DNA from 3 places in the Streptomyces sp. NPDC001507 genome. Region 1 is predicted to be linked to each of the others. Evidence: riboswitches for the same ligand, from Rfam matches in the RefSeq annotation. Region 1 holds a riboswitch; each other region holds the start of a gene.

Region 1 (7,553 bases):
CGGTTCCGGGTGGGCCGGGTCTTCCTGGCCGGGGACGCCGCGCACGCGATGCCGCCGTGGATCGGGCAGGGCATGGCGGCGGGGGTACGGGACGCGGCCAACCTGTGCTGGAAGCTGGCCGCCGTGCTGCGGGGCGAGCTGCCGGAGAGCCTGCTCGACTCCTACGAGGCAGAGCGCAAGCCGCACGTGAAGGAGGTGACCCGGCGGGCGGTCTTCGTCGGCCGGCTCATCACCGAACGCCGGCTTCCCGTGGCCCGGGCCCGCAACGGCGTGCTGCGGTCGATCCGCCGGGTGCCGGGTCTTGCTTCCCGGCTGGTGGACTCCAACTGGATACCGGTCGCGTCCTACGCGCAGGGCTTCCAGGCCCGCCCCCGCACCAAGGCCTCCGGGCACCAGATCCCGCAGCCCTGGGTGACCGGCCCCGACGGGGAACGGGTCCGGCTGGACGACGTGCTCGGCGGCCGCTGGCTGCTGCTGCACCTCGGCGTGCCCCGGGCGCAGCCCGAGTGGGAGGGTGTGCCCTCGCTGGCCGTCCTGCCCCCGGGCTCGCGTCCGGCCGAGGGTGCGGTCGTCGACAGCGACGGCGTGCTGCTGCCCTGGCTGGCCGGGCGCGCCGTGGCCACGCTCGCCCTGCGCCCCGACGCCTACGTCTACGCCGCCGCACCTGCCGGCACCCGGCTCCCGCCGCCACCGGCCGGGTTCGCGCCCGCGCCGCCGCCCGCCGCCGTCTCCGCCCAGTGAGGACCGCCCCATGACCCCACAGACCGCGCTGCCGCCGATGCACGAGTCCCTGCTCGACGTCGCAGGCAAGAAGATCTTCGTCGCGGAGACCGGCGACGGCCCGCCCGTGCTGCTGCTGCACGGCGGCGGCCCCGGCGCCTCGGGAGTCTCCAACTACAGCCGCAACATCGCCGAACTGGCCAAGGAGTACCGGGTCGTCGTCCCCGACCTGCCCGGCTACGGCCGCAGCACCAAGGGCGTCGACGGCACGGACCCGTTCGGCCACCTCGCCGACCACATCCGGGGGGTACTGGACCGACTGGGCCTGGAAAAGGCCCACCTGGTCGGCAACTCCTACGGCGGCGCCTGCGCGCTGCGCCTCGCCCTGGACACCCCCGACCGGGTCGACCGCATGGTTCTGATGGGTCCCGGCGGCATCGGCACCACCCGCACCCTGCCCACCCCCGGCCTCACCAGCCTCCTCAACTACTACACGGGGGAGGGCCCTTCGCGGCCGAAGCTGGAGAAGTTCATCCGCAACCACCTCGTCTTCAACGCGGCCGAGGTGCCCGACTCGGTCATCGACTCCCGCTATCAGGACAGCATCGACCCCGAGGTCGTCGCGAACCCGCCGCTGACCCGTCCCAGGTCCCTGCGCACCCTGTGGCAGACGGACTTCACCCGCGACCGGCGCCTGGCGCGGCTGCCCGTGCCGACCCTGGTGCTGTGGGGTGCCGCGGACAAGGTCAACCGGCCCTCCGGGGGCCGGATGCTGGCCGGCCGGCTGCCCAACTGCGACCTGTACCTGGTGGCGAACACCGGGCACTGGGTGCAGTGGGAGCGTGCCGAACTGTTCAACAGGCTGTGCGCGGACTTCCTGGCAGGCCGGCGATGAACCCGCGGCCCGACGTCTTCGGCTCCGTCCGCCTCGGCTACGTCGTCATCGAGACGAACCGGTTCGCCGACTGGCGCCGCTTCGGCACCGACGCCATCGGCATGCACCACGACGACCTCGACACCGGTCTGATGCGGTTCCGCCTCGACGGCCACGAGTGCCGCTTCCTGCTGCGGCGAGGGCCCGCCGAGGACGTGGTCGCGGTCGGCTGGCACCTCGACGACCACACCACCTTCGAACAGATCGAGTCCCGGGTCCGCGCCCACGGCGTCCCCGTGGTCCAGGGCACCGCCGAGGAGGCGAAGCAGCGGGGCGTCGAACGACTCCTCCGCTTCCCCGGACCCAAGGGCATCACCCAGGAGATCCACACCACCCCGGTCACCACTGCGGAGCCCCTGCGCATGCTCGCGTCCGGCTGGGTCACCGGCGCCTTCGGGATGGGCCACGTCGCCATCACCTCGGCCAGACCCGCCGTGATGCGCGGCTACTTCAGCACCGTCTTCGACGCCCGCCTCACCGACTACATCGACGAGACCATCAGCGGCGTCAAACTCAGGATCCGCTTCCTGCGCGTCAACGAACGCCACCACTCCATCGCCGTCGCCGCCGTCCGCGGCCTGCCGATCGACCCCGTCCGCACCCGCGTCCAGCACCTCAACATCCAGTGCGCAAGCCTGGACGACCTCGCCCGCAGCTACCAGCGCGTCCACGAACTCGGCTTCGACATGGCCCTGTCCGTCGGGCAGCACACCAACGACAAGGAACTCTCCTACTACGCCCGCACCCCGTCCGGCTTCGAGTGGGAGGTCGGCTGGAAGCCGATCGTCATCGACGAGTCCACCTGGGAACCCAGCACCCACCAGGGCATCAGCATCTGGGGCCACACCCCGGTCGGCCGGACCGTCCTCGACAGGCTCGACCAGTTCCGCTTCGGAGCCCGCTCCCTGCTCCACCCGGAGAGGACCGTCCCCGCACTCGGCGGAACCGGCATCCCCGACGACTGACACCGGCCGCCGGCACCTGACGGACCTGGGACCGGGTCGGCGTGCTCCGGACGCGGCGGACACGAGAAGATCGTCCATGACCCACGCGTCCACTCGATCCCGGAAGGAACCGACGAGATCATGCGCCTCATCGCGGCCGACGGCCCGGCGGAGGTGTCCGGATGACCGGCGCCGACGAACACGTCCTGCTGCACGTCGACGGACGGGCCGCGCACCTCACGCTCAACCGGCCGAAGGCCATCAACGCACTGTCCCACGCCATGGTGCGCCGCATCGACGAGGCGCTCACGGAGTGCGAACAGGACCCCGCCGTCCAGACCGTCGTCATCACCGGCGCGGGGGAGCGCGGCCTGTGCGCGGGCGGGGACATCCGCGCCGTCCACGACGACGCCCGGGACGGCGACGGCTCGGCCGCGGCCGCGTTCTGGCGGGACGAGTACCGTCTCAACGCCCGCATCGCCAGGTTCCCCAAGCCGTACGTCGCGCTCATGGACGGCATCGTGATGGGCGGCGGGGTCGGCGTCTCGGCGCACGGCAGTGTCCGGATCGCCACCGAGCGGTCGCGGATCGCCATGCCGGAGACCGGGATCGGCTTCGTGCCCGACGTCGGCGGCACGTATCTGCTCGGCCGCGCCCCCGGCGAACTCGGTACCCATCTCGCCCTGACCGGCGCCTCGATCGGCGCCGCCGACGCCGTGCTCTGCGGACTCGCCGACCACTCCATGCCGTCCGGCGCGATCCCCGCGTTCGTCGCCGACCTCGCCACCCTGCCCGTGCCCGAGGCGCTCGCCCGGCGGGTACGGCAGGCACCCGACGGCGAGTTGGCCGGGCACCGCGCGTGGATCGACGCCTGCTACGCGGCCGGCACCGTCGAGGAGATCGTCCAACGGCTGCTCGCGCACGGCGACCCGGCGGCCAAGGAGGCGGCGGACACCCTGCTCACCAGGTCGCCCACCGCCCTGAAGGTCACGCTGGCCGCGCTGCGCCGGGCCCGCGGACTCGGCACCCTGGAACGGGTCCTGGACCAGGAGTACCGCGTCTCCTGCGCGACCCTCGCCACCCATGACCTGGTGGAGGGCATCCGCGCCCAGGTCGTCGACAAGGACCGCACCCCGCACTGGTCCCCGGCCACCCTCACCGAGGTCACCGACGCCGACGTCGACCGCTTCTTCGCCCCGCTCGGCGACCGCGAACTGGGCCTCGCCCCACCCCCCTGACCCGCTCGACCACCCGCCCATCAGGTGCGAGACGAAGATCACGCCTGATGGTGCGGTCTTGGCCGTGCTCCTGACACGCGGTACGGTCTGTCCGATATCGACGACGGCGAGACGGAAGCCGGTGGGAATCCGGAACGGTCGCGCCACTGTATGCGAGAGCCCCGCAGCTGCTCGTGAGTCAGACCCGTGGCCGTCGTCCTGTGCACCACCGAGTTGGGACGCGAACTCCCAGAGGAGGTCCTGCCATGGCGCAGACCGTCGCTCCGCCGACCGCCAACACCCCCGCCGTTCCCGCCAAGCTGCCGCTGTCCGCGATAGCTCCCTGGGCGGTCTTCTTCGGCATCCTGATGCTGGTCCTGCTCTACTTCGTCGGCGCCGAACAGGGCGCCACCTCCGTGTTCAGCGGCACGGACGTCCACGAGTGGGTGCACGACGCCCGCCACCTGCTCGGCTTCCCCTGCCACTGACGCGAGGGGCGCCGTACCACCCATGAACTCCGCAACGGTCCGGAACCTCCTGGTGCGGGGCATGCTCGCCGGCCTGGCCGCCGGCCTGCTCGCCCTCGTCGCCGCCTACCTGCTCGGCGAGCCGAACGTCGACAAGGCGATCGGCTTCGAGGACGCCCACGCGCACGAGCACGAGATGGAGGTCGTCTCCCGCTCCCTGCAGTCCACCGCCGGCCTCGCCACCGGCGTCCTCGTCTACGGCGTCGCCTTCGGCGGCATCGCCGCCCTGGCCTACTGCTTCGCCCTCGGCCGCGTCGGCAGATTCTCGCCGCGGGCGACGGCGATGCTGCTGTCCGGCTGCGCCCTGGCCGCCGTGTACGTCGTGCCGTTCCTGAAGTACCCGGCCAACCCGCCGTCGGTGGGCGACCCGGACACCATCGGCAAGCGGACCACGCTGTACTTCCTGATGATGCTCCTCAGCGTGCTGCTCGCGGTCGCCGCCACCATCCTCGGCAAACGGCTCCAGCCGCGGCTGGGCACCTGGTGGGCGACCGTCCTCGCGGTGGCCGCGTTCGCCGTCGTCATCGGGCTGGCCTACCAGTTCCTGCCGGTCGTGAACGAGGTGCCGGCGGACTTCCCGGCCACCCTGCTGTGGCGGTTCCGGCTCTCGGCACTCGCCATCCAGCTGGTGCTCTGGGGCGGATTCGGCCTGCTCTTCGGCGAGCTGGCCGAGCGCGTCCTCAACCCGAAGCCCGCGAAGGCCCCGGCCGCCGCGCGCACGGTGCCCGCTCCGCACTGACCGCCACCACACCACACCGACACGAGAGGGCCCGCCGGAACCGTCCGGGGGGCCCTTGGCGGTACGTCCGCTGTGAACCGGCCCTGAACCCGCCGTGTCTTCGGTGCGCGGCCGGTGCCGCACTCGCGTTCGTGACCGCTGACAGGGAAAGATGGACGGCGAGCGATCGATCAACGACTGCGGAGGAAGTGGACTCATGCCGCATGAGCGAGCGGGCCGGCCGGCGGCTCCGGAGGACCTCGTCGACGTGGCCCGGCTGGTCACGGCCTACTACGCGCTGCACCCCGACCCGTCCGACCCGGGCCAGCGGGTGGCCTTCGGCACCTCGGGACACCGCGGATCGTCGCTGACGACCGCGTTCAACGAGGACCACATCGCCGCCACCAGCCAGGCCATCTGCGAGTACCGGAGCGGCCAGGGCACCGACGGCCCGCTCTTCCTGGGCGCCGACACCCACGCCCTCTCCGAGCCCGCCAAGGTCACCGCCCTTGAGGTGTTCGCCGCCAACGACGTGACCGTCCTCGTCGACAGCGCCGACGGCTACACCCCCACCCCCGCCGTCTCGCACGCCATCCTCACCCACAACCGCGGCCGCACCACCGGCCTCGCGGACGGCGTCGTGGTCACCCCCTCGCACAACCCGCCCGCCGACGGCGGCTTCAAGTACAACCCGCCCAGCGGCGGCCCCGCCGCCTCCGACGCCACCTCCTGGATCCAGGACCGCGCCAACCAGATCATCGCCGGCGGCATGAAGGACGTACAGCGCATCCCCTACGAGCGTGCGCTCGCCGCGCCGGCCACCGGCCGCTACGACTTCATGGGCGTGTACGTCGACGACCTGCCCAGCGTCCTCGACCTCGACGCCGTCCGGGCCTCCGGGCTGCGCATCGGCGCCGACCCGCTCGGCGGCGCCTCCGTCGCCTACTGGGGCCGGATCGCCGAACGGCACGGCCTCGACCTCACCGTGGTCAACCCGTACACCGACCCCACCTGGCGGTTCATGACGCTGGACTGGGACGGCAAGATCCGCATGGACTGCTCGTCGCCGTACGCCATGGCCTCGCTGATCGAGAAGCGGGACGAGTTCCGCGTCGCCACCGGCAACGACGCCGACGCCGACCGGCACGGCATCGTCACCCGCGACGCCGGCCTGATGAACCCCAACCACTACCTCGCCGTGGCCATCTCCTACCTCTACCGCCACCGCGAGCAGTGGGCGGCGGACGCGGGTGTAGGCAAGACCCTCGTCTCCTCCTCGATGATCGACCGGGTCGCCGCCGACCTCGGCCGTCAACTGGTCGAGGTGCCGGTCGGGTTCAAGTGGTTCGTCGACGGACTGGTCAGCGGTGCCATCGGGTTCGGCGGCGAGGAGTCCGCGGGCGCCTCCTTCCTGCGCCGCGACGGCTCGGTCTGGACCACCGACAAGGACGGCATCCTGCTCGCCCTGCTCGCCTCCGAGATCACGGCCGTGACGGACAAGACGCCGTCCGAGCACTACGCCGGCCTCACCGCCCGCTTCGGCGAACCCGCCTACGCCCGCATCGACGCCCCTGCCACCCGCGAGGAGAAGGCCCTCCTCGCCAAGCTCTCCCCGGCCCAGGTCACCGCCGAGACCCTGGCGGGCGAGCCGGTCACCGCCGTCCTCACCGAGGCCCCGGGCAACGGCGCGGCGATCGGCGGCATCAAGGTGACCACCGAGAACGCCTGGTTCGCCGCCCGGCCGTCCGGCACCGAGGACGTCTACAAGATCTACGCCGAGTCCTTCCAGGGCCCCGATCACCTGGCCCGGGTGCAGGAGGAGGCGAAGGCGGTGGTGAACGCCGCGCTCGGCGGCTGACGACGCGGGCGGCCCGCTGCCGGGCCGTCAGGTCGCGAACGTGCGGCGGCGGGCCCGGGCCTCGGCCAGGTCCGCCGCGGCCCGCCGGGCGTCCGCCGTGAGGTGCGCCGAACCCCAGGCGAGCGCGGTGCGTTCGGCCAGCGCGTAGCCCTCGGCCGCCGCCCGGTCCTCGCCGAGCAGCCGGTGCAGGTCGGCCAGCGCGTGCGCCAGCGGGCGGCTCGCGTACGCCGCGCCCGCCGCCCCGGCCAGCTGCTCCCGCAGCGGCCGCAGGTGCCCGACGAGGGCGGCTGCCGTGTCATGGTCCCGGTGGAGCACCGCGAGCTCGGCGCGGAAGTCGAGTTCCAGGCCGTAGAGATGATCCTTCGGTGGGTCTGCCGAGACGGGTACGGCAAGCGCCTCGTCGAGCCTGCCCAACCGTGTCAGGACCAGCGACCACGCCACCGCGACCTGGCCGGGCGCCGCCTCGTACACGGCCCGGACCAGCGGCTCGACGTCGGCCGCACGGTCCTGGACGAGCCGCATGGCGATCAGCCCGAGGGTGCGCAGACCGGTGGCGTGGTGGGCGCCCACCCGCTGCAGCAGGGCGTCCGCCTCGGTGTAGGCGGCCTCCGCGGCCTCGAAACGCCCGGTCACGC
Region 2 (7,553 bases), on a different contig from region 1:
ACCAGCCGCCCCGCCTCCTCCCCGGAAGGTGAGGCGAACCGATGCCGCAGCCCGTCCTGCTCCTCGGCGCCGGACGCCGTTGCGCGTACGACGAGTTCGTGCTGGCGCGTGTCGCCGCGGCCCGCCCGGTGCTGCTGGTGGACGCCGCGCCGCCCGCCTGGGCACAGCCGTGCCTGGCCGGACGACTCGCGGCGGACCCCGGCAAAGGCGGCGCGACGGCGTCGGCGGTGGTTCGGTTCGCGGCCCGGCACAGAGTCCGCGGCGTGCTGACCTTCTCGGGCGAGTACGCGGTCGCCGCCGCGAGGATCGCCGGGCAGTTGGGGCTGCCCGGCCCCTCCCTCGCCGCGGCCGAGGCCTGTACCGACCCGCCCGCACTGCACGCGCTGCTGTCCGCCCACACCGTTCCCACCGGCGGCCCCGACGACCCCGGCACGCCCCGCGTCTCGGCCGAGACGGTCGTCCTCGACGGCGAGATCCGCATCGCCGCCATCACCCGTACGGCCCTGGGCCCGGCGCCCGCCCGGCAGCCGCTCCGGCACACCGTGCACGCCCACGACGGCCTGCTGCACAACCGTTTCCTGCGCCTCGCCGTCGACCGCACCGTGCACGCCCTCGGTCTCGACCGGGGTGTCCTGCACATCGGCCTCACCCTCACCGACCGCGGCCCCCGGGTCACCGACGTCGCCCCGCACCTCCCGGGCGACCTGATCCCGCTCCTCGTCAGACGGGCCACCGGCGTCGACCTCGCCCGGGCCGCGGCCGCCCTCGCCACCGGCGAGGTGCCCGACACGACGCCCACCCGGCAGCGGGCGGCCGCGATCCAGTTCGCGTACCCGGCCGCCACCGGCCGCCTCGACCACCTGGACCTCTCCCCCGACGCCGCCCACGAGCCCGGCGCCGACCGCATGCTCCTCACCCAGCACACCGGCAACCACGTCACCGCGGGCCCGCACGCCACCGCCGCCGACCGGCTGGCCCTGTGGGTGGCGGTGGGCGAGACCCCGGACGCCTGCGACGACGCGCTGCGCCGCATGGGCCGCCATCTGTCGGTGGGCATCGCGCCGCTCGCGGACGCGGCTTGAACGCTCCGCCGGAAGTGCCGCGAGGTGCCGTCAGCCGGCTGCGGCGCCGTCCTGTTCCTCCCCCGGCCTTCGGCCGGGGTACCCCCAGCGCCCCTTACGGGACGCTGCCCCGAAAGGCGCTGGATCACCGGGCATGTTCCGCTCTACGGTGCGGCCATGAGCGATCACCCCGAAGCGTCCGTCGTGCCCGTCCAGGCCTATGAACCCCCGTACTACGTGGCCGTCTTCACCACGATCCGGACCCAGGACCAGAGCGGCTACGGCGAGACCAACGCGCGCATGGAGGAACTGGTGAAGGACATCCCGGGGTACCTGGGGATGGACCACGCGCAGACCCCCGGCGGGCTGGGTATCACCGTCGGGTACTTCCGCGACGCCGACGCCCTCACCCGGTGGCGGACCGACGCCGAGCACCGCGCGGCGCAGCGGCGCGGGCGGGCCGAGTGGTACGAGAGCTACACCCTGCACGTGGCGAAGGTGGAGCGGAGCCACGGCTTCACGCGGGGGCAGTCCGCGGAGACGGCGCCAGAACGCTAGAAGGCGACCGACCGTATCAACTGGCCGTCCCTGTCCGGCACTTCGACTTCCGCTCGGCTCATCGCCGGATGGGCCGCGCGCCGGCGCAGGGCCGCCGTCGGTCCGTCCTCGGTCGGTCCGCCGGGCTCGGCGAGCGGGGCCGTGAGCAGGGTCGGTCCGGACAGCCGCTCCGTGCACGCCCCGCCCCGAGCAGTCTCCCCGTCATGGCGCGACCCTGACGGAACGGTCCCCGCACAGCCCCCTCTCAGCTTCCTCGGGGCGGCCGGTAAAGTAGCCGGGTCGTCATCACCCGTACGGGGGGAAGCCGGTGCAATTCCGGCGCTGACCCGCAACCGTGAGCCACCTGCCGTGGCAAGCCGGACCGCCGCGCCCGGGACGTTGATCGGCTCATGTGCGCCGGCGCCCGTCGTCGCACGGCACCGTCGAGGTTACGGAGCCGAGCCGCCGGGGTCTCCCGCGCTGCCCGGCTCCCCGCAGGGAGAGGCACCCGCCGATCATGACCGTCCTCCGCCGCACCGCCGGGGCGCTGGCCGCCACCGCCGTCATCGGTGCCGCCATGCCCGCGACGACCGCGCTGGCCGCCGGCACCACGTCCCCGTCGCCGTCCGCGTCGTCGGTGCTTCCGTCGGGGCTGTACGGCGGTTCGGACCCCAAGTTCGACGGCGTCTGGCGCCAGTCCCTCGCCCTGCTGGCCCAGCGTGCGGTGGGGGTGACCCCGGCCGCGAAGGCGGTGGACTGGCTGGCCGGGCAGCAGTGCGCGAACGGCGCGTTCGCCGCCTTCCGCGCGGCGCCGGCGGCGGCCTGCGACGCCAAGGTGACGGTCGACACGAACAGCACGGCCGCCGCCGTACAGGCGCTGAAGGCGGTCGGCGGGCGCGACGCCGCCGCGACCAGGGCGGTGAGCTGGCTGAAGTCGGTGCAGAACAAGGACGGCGGCTGGGGCTACACCCCCGGCTCGCCCAGTGACACCAACTCCACCGGCGTGGTCGTGGGCGCGCTCGCGGCGGCCGGCGCGAGCGCGGACAGGTCGCCGTACGACCTCCTCGCCAAGTGGTCCCTCCCGTGCGGCCAGGACGGCGGCGGTGCCCTCGCCTACCAGCCGGACAAGCAGGGGAAGCTGGCCGCCAACGCGGACGCGACCGCGGCCGGGGTGCTCGGGGCCCTCGGCAAGGGGTTCGTGACGACGGCCGGCAAGGCCCGGGCGAAGGATCCCGCCTGCGCCGGCTCCGGCACGGCGCGCACGCGGGAGGAGGTGGCCCGCAACGGCGCCGCGTACCTGGCGGACGCCATGTCGAAGAGCGGCCACCTCGTCTCCGCGCTCGCCGGTGCCGAGCCCCAGCCGGACTACGGCAACACCGCCGACGCGGTCGTCGCCCTGGCCGCGCAGGGCTGGACCGGGCAGGCGAAGAAGCCGTACGCCTGGCTGGAGGCGCACGCCGCGCCGTGGGCGGAGCAGAGCGGGCCCGCGGCCTACGCCGAACTGATCCTCGCCGCACACGCGATGGGTGCGGACCCGCGGGACTTCGGCGGCACGAACCTGGTGACGGCGCTGAACGCGACGGGACCGGCGCCGCGGGCCGCCGGCGCTGTCGCGAAGCACGCCGAGGAGAAGAAGTCGGGCAACAGCGTGTGGTGGATCGTCGGTACCGGGCTCGTCGCCGGTGTCGGCATCGGCTTCCTGTTCAGCGGCCGCCGGAAGCAGCAGCAGCTGTGACCGTGACCGCGGTCCGCCGTGCGGGGCTGCTGCTCCTGGCCGCGCTGACGCTGTGCGCGACGGCCGCGGGGCCGGCGGCGGCCACCGGCTACCGCTACTGGTCCTTCTGGGAGCGGGACGGCGCGCGCTGGACGTACGCCACGCAGGGCCCCTCGACCGCGCGGCCCGGCGACGGCTCGGTCGAGGGCTTCCGTTTCGCGGTGAGCGAGGACTCGTCGGACGCGTCGCAGCCGCGCGGCACGGCCGGCTTCGGCACGATCTGCGCGGACACGCGTGCCGTCGGGGGCCGGAAGCGGGTGGCGCTGGTCGTCGACTTCGGCACGGCGGCGGACGCGCCCGCCGGAGAGAAGCCGCCCGCGCGGCGCACCGCCTGCGCGGTGGTCCCCGAGGACGCGACGACGGCGAACGCCCTGGCGACGGTGGCGAAGCCGCTGCGGTACGACACGAACGCGTTGTTGTGTGCGATCGGGGGGTATCCGGCGCGGGGGTGCGGCGAGAAGGTGACGGCAGGGGCGGGGGCGGCCGGGGGCACGTCGGACGGCGGGCCGTCGGTTGGCCTGGCGGCCGGCGTGGGAGTGGTCGTCGTGGTGGCCGCGGGTGCCGTCTGGCAGGCACGGCGGCGGAAGAATGCGTGAGCGCCACAGCGCGGGCCGGTGGGGGTTGCCCGCGCAGTTCCCCGCGCCCCTGACAGGGCACGCCCCAGCCGCGGGCAGTCGTGCCACCGCGGGCCGGTCGGGGTTGCTCGCGCAGTTCCCCGCGCCCCTTACGGGGCACGTCCCAGCCGCGGGCAGTCGTGCTGCTGGGGTGGCACCCCGTAAGCGCGGGCGAGTGACGGGCCCCGTGCCCCGGCAGCAGCGCCGCTCCCCCGTCCACCCCGGCGCCTGGTGGCTCTGGTCCCTCTCGCTCGGGGTCGCCGCGTCGCGGACGACCAACCCGCTTGTGCTCGGGCTGCTCATCACCGTCACCGGTTACGTCGTGGCCGCCTGCCGCAGCCGGAGCGCGCCCTGGTCCCGCTCCTACGGCGCGTTCGCCAGGCTCGGTATCGCCGTGCTGGTCGTGCGGCTCGCGTTCACCGTCTTCCTCGGCTCGCCCGTCCCCGGCGCGCACACCCTCGTCACCCTCCCCGAGATCCCGCTCCCGCACTGGGCCCAGGGCATCCGCCTCGGCGGGAAGGTCACGGCCGAGGCGCTCGTCTTCGCGCTCTACGACGGGCTCCGGATCGCCACCCTCCTCATCTGCGTCGGTGCCGCGAACGCGCTCGCCAACCCGGCCCGGCTGCTCAAGTCCCTGCCCGGCGCCCTGTACGAGCTGGGCGTGGCCGTCGTCGTCGCGCTCACCTTCGCACCGCACCTGGTCGCCGACGTGCAGCGGCTGCGGGCCGCCCGGCGGCTGCGCGGCCGGCCCGACTCCGGCCTGCGTGGCCTGCTCCAGGTCGCCCTCCCGGTGCTGGAGGGCGCGTTGGAGCGGTCGGTCGCCCTGGCCGCCGCCATGGACGCACGCGGGTACGGCCGCAGCGCCGACGTCCCGGCCCGGGTCCGCCGTACGACGGCCGCGCTCACCCTCGGCGGCCTGCTCGGCGTCTGCGCGGGGCTGTACGGGCTGCTCACCACCGAGGGCGGCGGCTACGGGCTGCCCGTGCTGCTGGCCGGGGTGGCCGCCGCGCTGGCGGGGCTGCGGCTCGGCGGCCGGCGTTCGCCGCGCACCCGGTACCGGCCGGACCCGTGGGACGCGCGGGCCTGGCTGGTGTCCGGTGCGGGCGCCGCCGTCGCCGCCCTGCTCACCCTGGCGTCCGTCCGCGATCCCGCCGCCCTGCAGCCCGGTGTCGTACCGCTGGTCTCCCCCACGCTTCCGCTGTGGCCCGCGGCCGCCGTGCTGCTCGGTCTGCTGCCCGCCCTCGCCGTGCCGAAGGAGCCGTCGTGATCCGCTTCGAGGACGTCTCCGTGACGTACGAGGGCGCGGCCGGGCCCGCCGTCCAGGGCGTCGACTTCGAGGTGCCGGAGGGTGAACTCGTCCTGCTGGTGGGCCCGTCCGGGACCGGGAAGTCGACGGTGCTGAACTCGGTGAGCGGGCTCGTGCCGCACTTCACCGGCGGCACCCTGCGCGGCCGGGTGACGGTGGCCGGCCGGGACACCCGCAGCCACCGGCCGCGTGAACTCGCCGATGTGGTGGGCACGGTGGGTCAGGATCCGCTCGCCCACTTCGTGACCGACACGGTGGAGGACGAACTCGCCTACGGGATGGAGTCGCTGGGGATCGCCCCGGCGGTGATGCGGCGGCGGGTGGAGGAGACGCTGGATCTGCTGGGGCTCGCCGAGCTGCGGGACCGGGCGATCGCCACGCTCTCCGGCGGGCAGCGGCAGCGGGTCGCGATCGGGTCGGTGCTCACCCCGCATCCCGCGGTCCTGGTGCTCGACGAGCCGACCTCCGCGCTCGATCCGGCCGCCGCCGAGGAGGTGCTGGCCGTGCTCCAGCGGCTGGTGCACGACCTGGGCACGACGGTGCTGCTGGCCGAGCACCGGCTGGAGCGGGTCGTGCAGTACGCCGACCGGGTCGTGCTGCTCCCGGGGGACGGGGCCGCGCCGGTGTGCGGGACGCCCGCCGAGGTGATGGCCGTGTCGCCGGTGTGCCCGCCGGTGGTGGAGCTGGGGCGGCTGGCCGGGTGGTCGCCGCTGCCGATGACGGTGCGGGACGCCCGGCGCCGGGCGACGGCGACCGGGCTGCGGGAGCGGCTCGCCGGGCGGGTCCCGGAGCAGCGGGCCGCCACCGGTCCCGCGGCTCCCCTCGCCGAGGTGCGCTCCCTCGGCGTCCGCCGGGGCCGGGTCGACGCGCTGCGGGGCGTGGATCTCACCGTCGCCGCCGGGGAGACCGTCGCCCTCATGGGGCGCAACGGCGCCGGGAAGTCCACGCTGCTGGGCGCCCTGGTCGGGCTCGTCGAACCGGGCTCCGGCACGGTCCGGGTCGGCGGCGCGGCCCCGCACCGCACCCGCCCGCGCGACCTCGTACGCCTGGTCGGGCTGGTCCCGCAGGAACCCCGTGACCTGCTGTACGCCGACACGGTCGGTGCCGAGTGCGCGGCCGCCGACCGGGACGCGGGGGCGGCGGCGGGTACCTGCCGCGGGCTGGTGTCCGAGCTGCTGCCGGGGGTCGCGGACGGCACGCACCCCCGTGATCTCTCCGAGGGGCAGCGGCTCGCCCTCGCGCTGGCCGTGGTCCTCACCGCCCGGCCGCCGCTGCTCCTGCTCGACGAGCCGACCCGGGGCCTGGACTACGCGGCGAAGGCCCGGCTGGTGGGCGTGTTGCGCGGGCTGGCCGCCGACGGGCACGCGATCGTGCTGGCCACGCACGACGTGGAGCTGGCCGCGGAGCTGGCGCACCGGGTGGTGCTGCTCGCGGAGGGCGAGGTCATCGCGGACGGGCCCACCGACGACATCGTCGTCTCCTCGCCGTCCTTCGCGCCGCAGGTGACGAAGATCCTCGCGCCCGAGCGGTGGCTCACCGTGGCCCAGGTCCGCGAGGCCCTGGCGTGACCGGCCCGGCCCCTGCCGGGGCGATGTCCCGCGCAGCGGACCCCGTGCGGCTCGGCCCGCGCTCCCTGGCCGCTCTCCTCCTCGTCAGCGCGGTCGGGGTGGTCGCCGTCGGCTGGCCGTTCCTCGCTCCGCCCTCCTCCCGGATCGCCTCGCACGCCCAGGACGCGCCCTGGCTCTTCGCAGGCCTGCTGGTGCTGCTGGTCGCCGTGCTGGCGGCGACGATCGCCGAGTCGGGGCTGGGTCCGAAGGCGGTCGCGATGCTGGGCGTGCTGGCCGCGACCGGGGCGGCGCTGCGGCCGGTCGGCGCCGGGACCGCCGGGATCGAGCCGATGTTCTTCCTGATGGTGCTGAGCGGGCGGGTGCTCGGGCCGGGCTTCGGGTTCACGCTCGGCTCGCTCACCATGTTCGCGTCGGCGCTGCTCACCGGCGGGGTCGGGCCGTGGCTGCCGTTCCAGATGCTGGCGATGGCCTGGTTCACGATGGGGGCCGGGCTGCTGCCGGGCGCGGGGCGGCTGCGCGGCCGCGGCGAGCTGGCGCTGCTGGCGGGGTACGGCTTCCTGGCCGCGTTCGGCTACGGCCTGGTCGTCGACCTGGCGGGCTGGCCGCTGCTGGCAGGCAACGCCTCGAACCTCTCCTTCGACCCGCATGCCGGGCCCGCCGCCAACCTGGCCCGTTTCCTCGCCTACAGCCTGG
Region 3 (7,553 bases), on a different contig from region 1:
GGCTCGCCTCCGGTCACCTCGCCGACCCCGTGATGGATCTCGTACCCCTCGACCCGCTCGCCGAGGGCCTCCCCGACGGGCCGGGTGAGTGTCTTCTCCCGGGCGAACCGGACGCGCACGGGCAGCACCCCGAGCCCGTCGACGGCCCCCTTGCGGCTCTCGACCTCGTCCTCGATGTGCTCGCCGAGGATCTGGAAGCCACCGCAGATGCCGAGCACCGGCCGCCCGTCGGCAGCGCGCCTCCGGAGCGGGTCCGCGAGCCCCCGCTCGTGCAGCCACTCCAGGGCGCGGACCGTCCCCCGGGTGCCGGGAACGATGACGAGGTCGGCGTCGGCGAGTTCCTCCGCCCGGTCCACGAACCGCACCACGACGCCGGGTTCGGCGGCCAGCGCGTCCACGTCCGTGAAGTTGGACATCAGGGGGATGGCGCAGACGGCGACCCGCAGCACGTCCTCCCCGACGGGCGGGGCTGTGTTCGACTCCCGGACGGTTCCCCGCAGAGAAACCCGAAGCCCGTCCTCCTCGTCGATCCCGAGCCCGTGCCGGAAGGGGAGGACGCCGTAGGTGGGCCGCCCGGTGAGCCCGTGCAGCATGTCGAGGCCCGGTTCGAGCAGCGAGACGTCGCCCCGGAACTTGTTGACCAGGAACCCGGCGACAAGGGCCTGGTCCTCCGGCGACAGCAGTGCCACGGTCCCGAAGAAGGAGGCGAAGACGCCCCCGCGGTCGATGTCCCCGACCACGAGCACGGGCAGCCCGGCGTTCCTGGCGATCCCCATATTCACGATGTCGGTCCGGCGCAGGTTGATCTCCGCCGGACTGCCCGCCCCCTCACAGATCACCGCGTCATACGTGCCCCGCAACTCGGCGAGACAGTCGAGCACGGTCCCGAGCAGCTTCTGCTGCCGCCCGCCGTGATACCCGCGCGCGCTCAGCTCGCCGACGGGCTTGCCCAGCAGCACGACCTGACTGCTCTGCTCGCCACCTGGCTTGAGCAGCACCGGGTTCATCAGCGCGGTCGGCTCCACCCGGCAGGCCTGCGCCTGCATGGCCTGTGCCCGCCCGATCTCGGCACCCTCGCGCGTGACGAAGGAGTTGAGGGACATGTTCTGCGCCTTGAACGGTGCCACCTTCACGCCCTGCCGCACCAGCCACCGGCAGATACCGGCCGTGACGACGCTCTTGCCGGCATCGGAGGTGGTACCGGCCACGAGGAGACCGCCGTTGTTCATGACGCCCGTCCCGAGAGCGATCCGCGCAGCAGGGCACCCGCCGCGCTCACCCCCAGCGCCAGCCATCCCACCCGCCGTGACAACCGCACCGCCCGCCCGATGTCCGCGACCTGCACAGCCCGCCCCTCCCCGTTCAGCACCGGCCGGTGCTCGACCCGCCCGCCATACGACAGCGTCCCCCCGAGCCGCACCCCCAACGCCCCCGCGAACGAAGCCTCCACGGGCCCCGCGTTGGGACTCGGATGCTTCGCCGCATCGGCCCGCCAGGCCCGCACCGCTCCCTTGGCGTCGCTTCCGGCCACCGCGGCCAGCACGGCGGTGAGCCGTGCCCCCGGCCAGCCCGCCACGTCGTCCAGCCGCGCCGAAGCCCATCCGTACCGCCGGTACCTGGCCGACCTGTGCCCCACCATCGCGTCCAGGGTGTTGACGGCCCGGAACCCCAGCAGCCCGGGGACGCCCCCCACGGCTCCCCACACCAGCGCCCCCACGACCGCGTCGCTGGTGTTCTCGGCGACGGACTCCACGACCGCACGGGCGATCCCGTCGGCGTCCAGGACCTGCGGATCCCGCCCGCACAGATGCGGCAGCCGGGCACGGGCCGCCTCGACGTCACCCGTCTGCAGGGCCCGCCCGATGGTCCGGGCCTCACGGGAGAGCGAAGTGCCCCCGACGACGGCCCAGGTGGCAGCGGCCGTGAGCGCGACGGACGCGACGGCGGACGGGCGTACGACCCGCTGCGCCGCGGCACCCAGCGCCACGGCGCCCCCGGCGCACACGGCGGTGTGCAGCGCGCCCCACCCGCGGTGGTCCCGCCACAGCACCCGTTCCACGGCCCCGGCCGCCCGTCCGAACACGGCGACCGGATGCCCACGGCGCGGATCGCCGAGCAGCAGATCACCGAGAAGACCGGCGGCGGCGCCGTACGCGAAGACGCGGTCGGCACCCATCGGCTCAGCCGGCCGTGGGGTCGGGGACGGGCCGGGTACTCAACCTCGATCGGCAGCCGCGCATGGCGTTATGTCCTCACTCAGGGTGTCCGCGCCCTGGTTCGACGAGAACGGCGGTGGGAGTTCCTGGCTTCCGGGGATCGCTACCCCGGTGACAGTGGCGGGACCGCGCCGGATTCACACCGGCTTCCTCCCTTGCCGCCGTACATGGCTCCGGAAGTCCACCACGCCCCCGGAAGACCCGTCAACTTGCCTTTGACCTGCGAGGGGAGTGTGTGGGAAGGCCCACACCGGGTGGCCGGCGGGGCCTGTGGGGTATGCGGAAGGCTCCTCTCCGGGCGGACGGAGAGGAGCCTTCGGAGCGCCGACGAGGCTCTTTGCGGCGGGCCTTGGGGTGTCAGGCCTTCGCCACGATCAGGTGGATGCCGTACGCCACCGCGGCCGCGCAGGCGGCGAAGCAGAGCCAGGCGGCCGTCACGGCCAGGGCCGCGGAGTCGCCCTGGGCGGTGGCGCGTTCGCGGGCGGAGAGGCCCTTGATGCCGAGGGTGAAGAGGGCCACCAGGCCCACGGTGGCCACGAGGCTGACGCCGAAGACGGAGCCGATGGCTGCCCAGTCGATGTTCATGTCGGTTCTTCCTCGGGGTCAGACGGTGGCGGCCGGGTCGGTCGCGGGAGCGGCCGGGGCGGATGCGGAGGCGGGGGCGGGGATGGTGGCGGTCAGATCGTCCGTGACCGTGACCGGGCCCGCGGGCGGCGGGGTAACGGCGGCGATCGCCGCGGTCACCACGCCGGCCGGCTCCTCGGTGCCGACGACGTTGCTGCTGTCCACGACCTCGCGGCGGGAGAGCTTCCAGATCGCGGCACTGGCGGCCACGAGGAAGACGGCGACGGCGGCCGTGCCCCAGTCGCCGAGGTCCGTCACGGACTCGGCGAGCGCGCCGACCACCGCGGCGGCGGGGAGGGTGAGCACCCAGGCGATCATCATGCGGGTCGCGGTGGACCAGCGGACCGCGCCGCCCTTGCGGCCGAGGCCCGCGCCCATCACGGAACCGGAGACGACGTGCGTGGTGGAGAGCGAGAAGCCGAGGTGGGAGGAGGCCAGGATGGCGGTGGCCGCGCTGGTCTGGGCGGCGAAGCCCTGCTGCGGCTGCAGGTCGGTCAGGCCCGTGCCCATGGTGCGGATGATCCGCCAGCCGCCGATGTAGGTGCCGAGCGCGATGGCGAGGCCGGCGGAGAGGATGACCCAGGTGGGAGGGTTCGAGCCGGGGGCGATCGAGCCGCCCGCGATCAGCGCGAGGGTGATGATGCCCATCGTCTTCTGCGCGTCGTTGGTGCCGTGCGCGAGCGAGACCAGGCCGGCGGAGGCGATCTGGCCGGCGCGGTAGCCCTTGCGGGTGGCCTCGTCCTCGGCGTTCTTCGAGAGCGTGTAGGAGAGGCGGGTGGAGAGCGCCGCCGCGAGGCCGGCGACCACGGGGGCGGCGACCGCAGGGAGCAGGACCTTGGTGACGAGCACGTCGCCGTGGACCGCGCCGAAGCCGGCGGAGGCGACGGTGGCGCCGATCAGACCGCCCATGAGGGCGTGCGAGGAACTGGAGGGCAGGCCCACCAGCCAGGTCACCAGATTCCAGAGGATGGCGCCGACGAGGGCGGCGAAGATGACCTCGGGACGAATGCCGTTCTCGTCGACGAGACCCTTGGAGATCGTGTTGGCGACCTCCACCGAGAGGAAGGCGCCCACCAGGTTGAGCGCGGCGGACATGGCCACCGCGATCTTGGGCTTGAGCGCACCGGTCGAGATGGTCGTGGCCATCGCGTTGGCGGTGTCGTGGAAACCGTTCGTGAAATCAAACGCGAGTGCGGTTACTACCACAATCGCGAGGATCAGCGAGAAGTTTTCCATTTACCCAAACAATCTTTCGAGGTCATTGTTCGTTGGACCGTAGGCAACCTGGATGAACGGAAGGTGAACTGGGGCGGACGTGGTGGTGTATGAAATCGACTTCCAGGCGAACGAGGTCGGAGTGGGGCGAGGCCGCCGTCCCGGTTCCGGTCCGGCGACCCGGTCGCCCCTTGGTTCAGCGGCCCAGGGCGAACGCCTTCAGGCGGCCCGCCGACCCGTTGAAGAGATTCTGGTCACCCGGCAGGCTGCCGTTGTTGTCGTACTGCCAGAAGGTCCACGACGACCATCCGGCCGGCAGTGTCCCGGCGTCCGCCGCGCCGTGGCGGGCGATCCACAGCGCGTGGTCGGCGGCGAAGGCGCTGCTGCCGCCGGTGCAGAGGTTCCACCAGTTCGTGGTCGTGTAGATCACCGGCCGCCGGCCGGTCTCCCGCTCCAGCTCGTCACTGAAGGACCTGATCCACTCGACCATCCGGGAGCTGCTCAGCCCGTAGCACCTGTGCTTCTTGTCGTACGGGTTGTACTCGACGTCGAGCGCGGGCGGCAGCGTCCAGCCGTCCGCCGTCCAGGTGCCGCCGTGGCTCACGAAGTACGCGGCCTGCCGGGCGCCCGACGACTTGTCCGGCAGGGCGAAATGGTACGCGCCCCGCCTGATTCCGGCCTCGCGCGAGCCGTTGTACTGCTGGTCGAAGTACGGGTTGCGGTAGGTGGTGGACTCGGTGGCCTTGATGTATACGAACCTGGCGCCCTTCGCCCGGGCGCCCGGCCAGTCGACGTTCTTCTGGTGCGAGGAGACGTCGTGCCCCTTCGGCGGGCTCGCCGCGGACGCGGGCGTCCCGGCGAACGCGGTCGCGGCGGCCGCGAGGGCGAGCGCCGCCACGGACGCCGCGAGGACGCGGACGCGGTGGCGAGACGACGGAATACGGTCACGGGCCATGTTTCCCCCCGGAATGGCGACGTGTAGGAAAAATCGTCCAGAGATTAGTGGAAGATCGGCGTATCCTCGGCGATCTTCGGCCAAGCCTGGCCAAGCCGGGAAATCGCCCTCTCTGTGATGGTTTGCGCTCTACAGGATTCGGGACGTCCGGCCTAAAGTGCCCTGCCGTGCGGGCTGGTTGGGGCATCGCCTGACAGGATCGGGCCATGGCTGAACAGCGGCGGGACCAGCGTGGCGGACGGGACGGACGGGCCGGCGCACAAGGTGTGTCGGAGCCGCGAAGGCGGGATGCGCGCGCGGAGGAGGCGGACGCCTGGCTCGAACTCGTCGCCACCGCCCGCCGCGCGGTCTCCGACGGGCTGGTCGTCGGCACCTCCGGCAACGTCTCCGTCCGCGTCGGCGACACCGTGCTGGTCACGCCGTCGGGCGTGCCCTACGACCGGCTCGGTCCGCACGACGTGACGGGCGTCGACCTCGCCGGCCGCCGGGTGCTCGGCACCCGGGTCCCGACCAGCGAGCTGCCGATGCACCTCGCGGTCTACGGCAGCACCGACGCCGGGGCCGTCGTCCACACCCACGCCGTCCACGCGACGGCCGTCTCCACGCTCGTTGCCGAACTGCCGGCGATCCACTACATGTCCGCCGCCCTCGGCGGCGCGGTCCGGGTTGCCCCCTATGCGACGTACGGCACCGACGAGTTGGCCGAGAACATGCTCCGCGCCCTGGCCGACCGCTCCGGCTGCCTCCTCCAGAACCACGGCACGATCACCTACGGCGCCACCCTCACCCAGGCCTACGACCGCACCGCCCAGCTGGAGTGGATGTGCCGCCTGTGGCTGACGGCGTCCGCGGTACCGGGCCTGACCCCGAGCCTGCTCTCCCCGGACCAGGTGGCCGAGGCCGGGGAGAAGCTGAGGGGATACGGGCAGACGGAGGGGTGAACCCCGGCAGGGCGGGAAGGCGGACCCAGTGGCTTCGTCGATTTCTCCCTCCTCCACTGGCCGCCGCCGATGTCCGCCCCGACACTGGACAGGTGCGCCCAGTCAAAGTCACGGCCGCTGCCGTCGGTGCCGTACTCGCCGCCGGTGCGGCCGGCGTGGCCGCGGGGCGGTTCGCGAGTGACGCCGCGCTGAAGGCACCGCCCGGCCGGCCCCTGCCCACCGAACCCCGGCTCACCGTGCACGGCACCGCGGCCGGCCGCATCACCCTCACCCGCGACCTCGCCTCGCTGCGCCCCGGCACCTACGGGCTGGCCGGCGACGGCTCGCACGCGGTGGTCGGTGCCGTCCTGGAATCCGCCGCGAACACCGCCGACACTGTCGTGCGGCGACTGGAGCGGGTGACCCACGGCACCTTCGAGACCGGCGACCGGGCCTGGCTCACCGCCAACGTCCACGTCGGCAACCCGGGCACGGCTCTGGGCCTGGAGTACGCCGACATCGACCTGCCCGGCGAACTCGGCCCGCTGCCCGCCTGGTTCGTGCCCGGCCAGCGGGACACCTGGGTGATCGCGGTGCACGGCCTCGGCACCACCCGCGAGCTCGCCATGAACGTCATGGCGTTCCTGCACGCCCGGCACCTGCCGGTGCTCGCCCTCGCCTACCGCGGCGACCTCGGCGCCCCGCGCCCGCCGGACGGGCTGAACCACCTCGGTGAGAGCGAGTGGCGCGACCTGGACGCGGCGATCCGCTACGCCGTCCGCTACGGCGCCCGCCGCGTCGTCCTGCACGGCTGGTCCACCGGCGCCACCATGGCGCTGCGCGCCGCCGCCCACTCGGCACTGCGCGAGCGGATCTCCGGCCTCGTCCTGGACTCCCCGGTACTCAGCTGGGAGGCCACCCTGCGCGCCCTCGCCCAGGCCCGGCACACCCCCGAGCCCCTGCTGCCGCTCGCGGTACGCGCCGCCCAGGGCCGCGCCGGCCTGCACGCCGACCACGCCGCCGACCCCGTCGACCCGGACCAGCTCACGGTGCCCACCCTGATCGTGCACGGCCCGGACGACGCGGTTGCCCCCTGGGTGTACTCCCGCTGGCTCGCCGAGCGGCGCCCCGACCTGGTGGCCCTGCACACCGTCCCGGACGCCCCGCACGGCGCCATGTGGAACGCCGACCCGGAGGAGTACGAGGAACGGCTGCGCCGATTCCTCACGCCCCTGATGTGATGCGCCCCGGCGCGCGCTCCACGGGCGCGCGCCGGGGGAGCGCGCGCCGGGGCGAGAGTCCCCTGGCATCCTGTGGCGCCCCCGATGTGATTCTTCCCGCACCCGCCGGTCCTTCCCCTCCGCGTCCCCGCCCGCTCCCCGCCCCGAGCCGGCAACCCTGGTTCCGGCCGGTTCCGGAGGTTCCGTTTAACGCCGTACCACTGGCCTGAACGTGTCTCCTCGCCTCCCCTCGCACCGCGTGCGTTGGCCAGCCCCGTCGCCCGCCGTGACATTCCGTTTGGGTTTTCGGACCGTCAACCGGAAGACTGCACCCGTGACGTCCCGTATCCCGCGCGACTCAAGGCTTCGACTCGTCCGAACGCGACCCCTGGCCGCCGCCCCC

What was found. Region 1 has a riboswitch for cobalamin ahead of ACFY0K_RS03555 (CbtB-domain containing protein). Riboswitches for the same ligand answer to the same signal wherever they lie in the genome.
Region 2: another riboswitch for cobalamin. It lies ahead of ACFY0K_RS07240 (prenyltransferase/squalene oxidase repeat-containing protein); the one in region 1 lies ahead of ACFY0K_RS03555 (CbtB-domain containing protein).
Region 3: another riboswitch for cobalamin. It lies ahead of ACFY0K_RS10030 (cobalamin biosynthesis protein); the one in region 1 lies ahead of ACFY0K_RS03555 (CbtB-domain containing protein).

The regions. Positions count from the first base shown of each region.
Region 1 is NZ_JBIAVV010000001.1:769,106-776,658, forward strand. It holds gene ACFY0K_RS03535 (bifunctional 3-(3-hydroxy-phenyl)propionate/3-hydroxycinnamic acid hydroxylase) at 1-741, shown strand, start outside; gene ACFY0K_RS03540 (alpha/beta fold hydrolase) at 752-1,615, shown strand; gene ACFY0K_RS03545 (VOC family protein) at 1,612-2,619, shown strand; gene ACFY0K_RS03550 (enoyl-CoA hydratase/isomerase family protein) at 2,781-3,836, shown strand; cobalamin riboswitch at 3,904-4,045, shown strand; gene ACFY0K_RS03555 (CbtB-domain containing protein) at 4,082-4,303, shown strand; gene ACFY0K_RS03560 (CbtA family protein) at 4,326-5,081, shown strand; gene pgm (phosphoglucomutase (alpha-D-glucose-1,6-bisphosphate-dependent)) at 5,278-6,918, shown strand; gene ACFY0K_RS03570 (BTAD domain-containing putative transcriptional regulator) at 6,946-7,553, opposite strand, start outside.
Region 2 is NZ_JBIAVV010000002.1:229,592-237,144, reverse strand. It holds gene ACFY0K_RS07250 (hypothetical protein) at 42-1,082, shown strand; gene ACFY0K_RS07245 (antibiotic biosynthesis monooxygenase family protein) at 1,239-1,619, shown strand; cobalamin riboswitch at 1,879-2,008, shown strand; gene ACFY0K_RS07240 (prenyltransferase/squalene oxidase repeat-containing protein) at 2,116-3,333, shown strand; gene ACFY0K_RS07235 (SCO2322 family protein) at 3,336-3,968, shown strand; gene ACFY0K_RS07230 (energy-coupling factor transporter transmembrane component T) at 4,162-5,253, shown strand; gene ACFY0K_RS07225 (ABC transporter ATP-binding protein) at 5,250-6,860, shown strand; gene ACFY0K_RS07220 (ECF transporter S component) at 6,884-7,553, shown strand, end outside.
Region 3 is NZ_JBIAVV010000002.1:856,279-863,831, forward strand. It holds gene ACFY0K_RS10025 (cobyric acid synthase) at 1-1,229, opposite strand, end outside; gene ACFY0K_RS10030 (cobalamin biosynthesis protein) at 1,226-2,176, opposite strand; cobalamin riboswitch at 2,277-2,417, opposite strand; gene ACFY0K_RS10035 (hypothetical protein) at 2,574-2,801, opposite strand; gene ACFY0K_RS10040 (anion permease) at 2,820-4,076, opposite strand; gene ACFY0K_RS10045 (lysozyme) at 4,252-5,010, opposite strand; gene ACFY0K_RS10050 (class II aldolase/adducin family protein) at 5,217-5,951, shown strand; gene ACFY0K_RS10055 (alpha/beta hydrolase family protein) at 6,044-7,171, shown strand.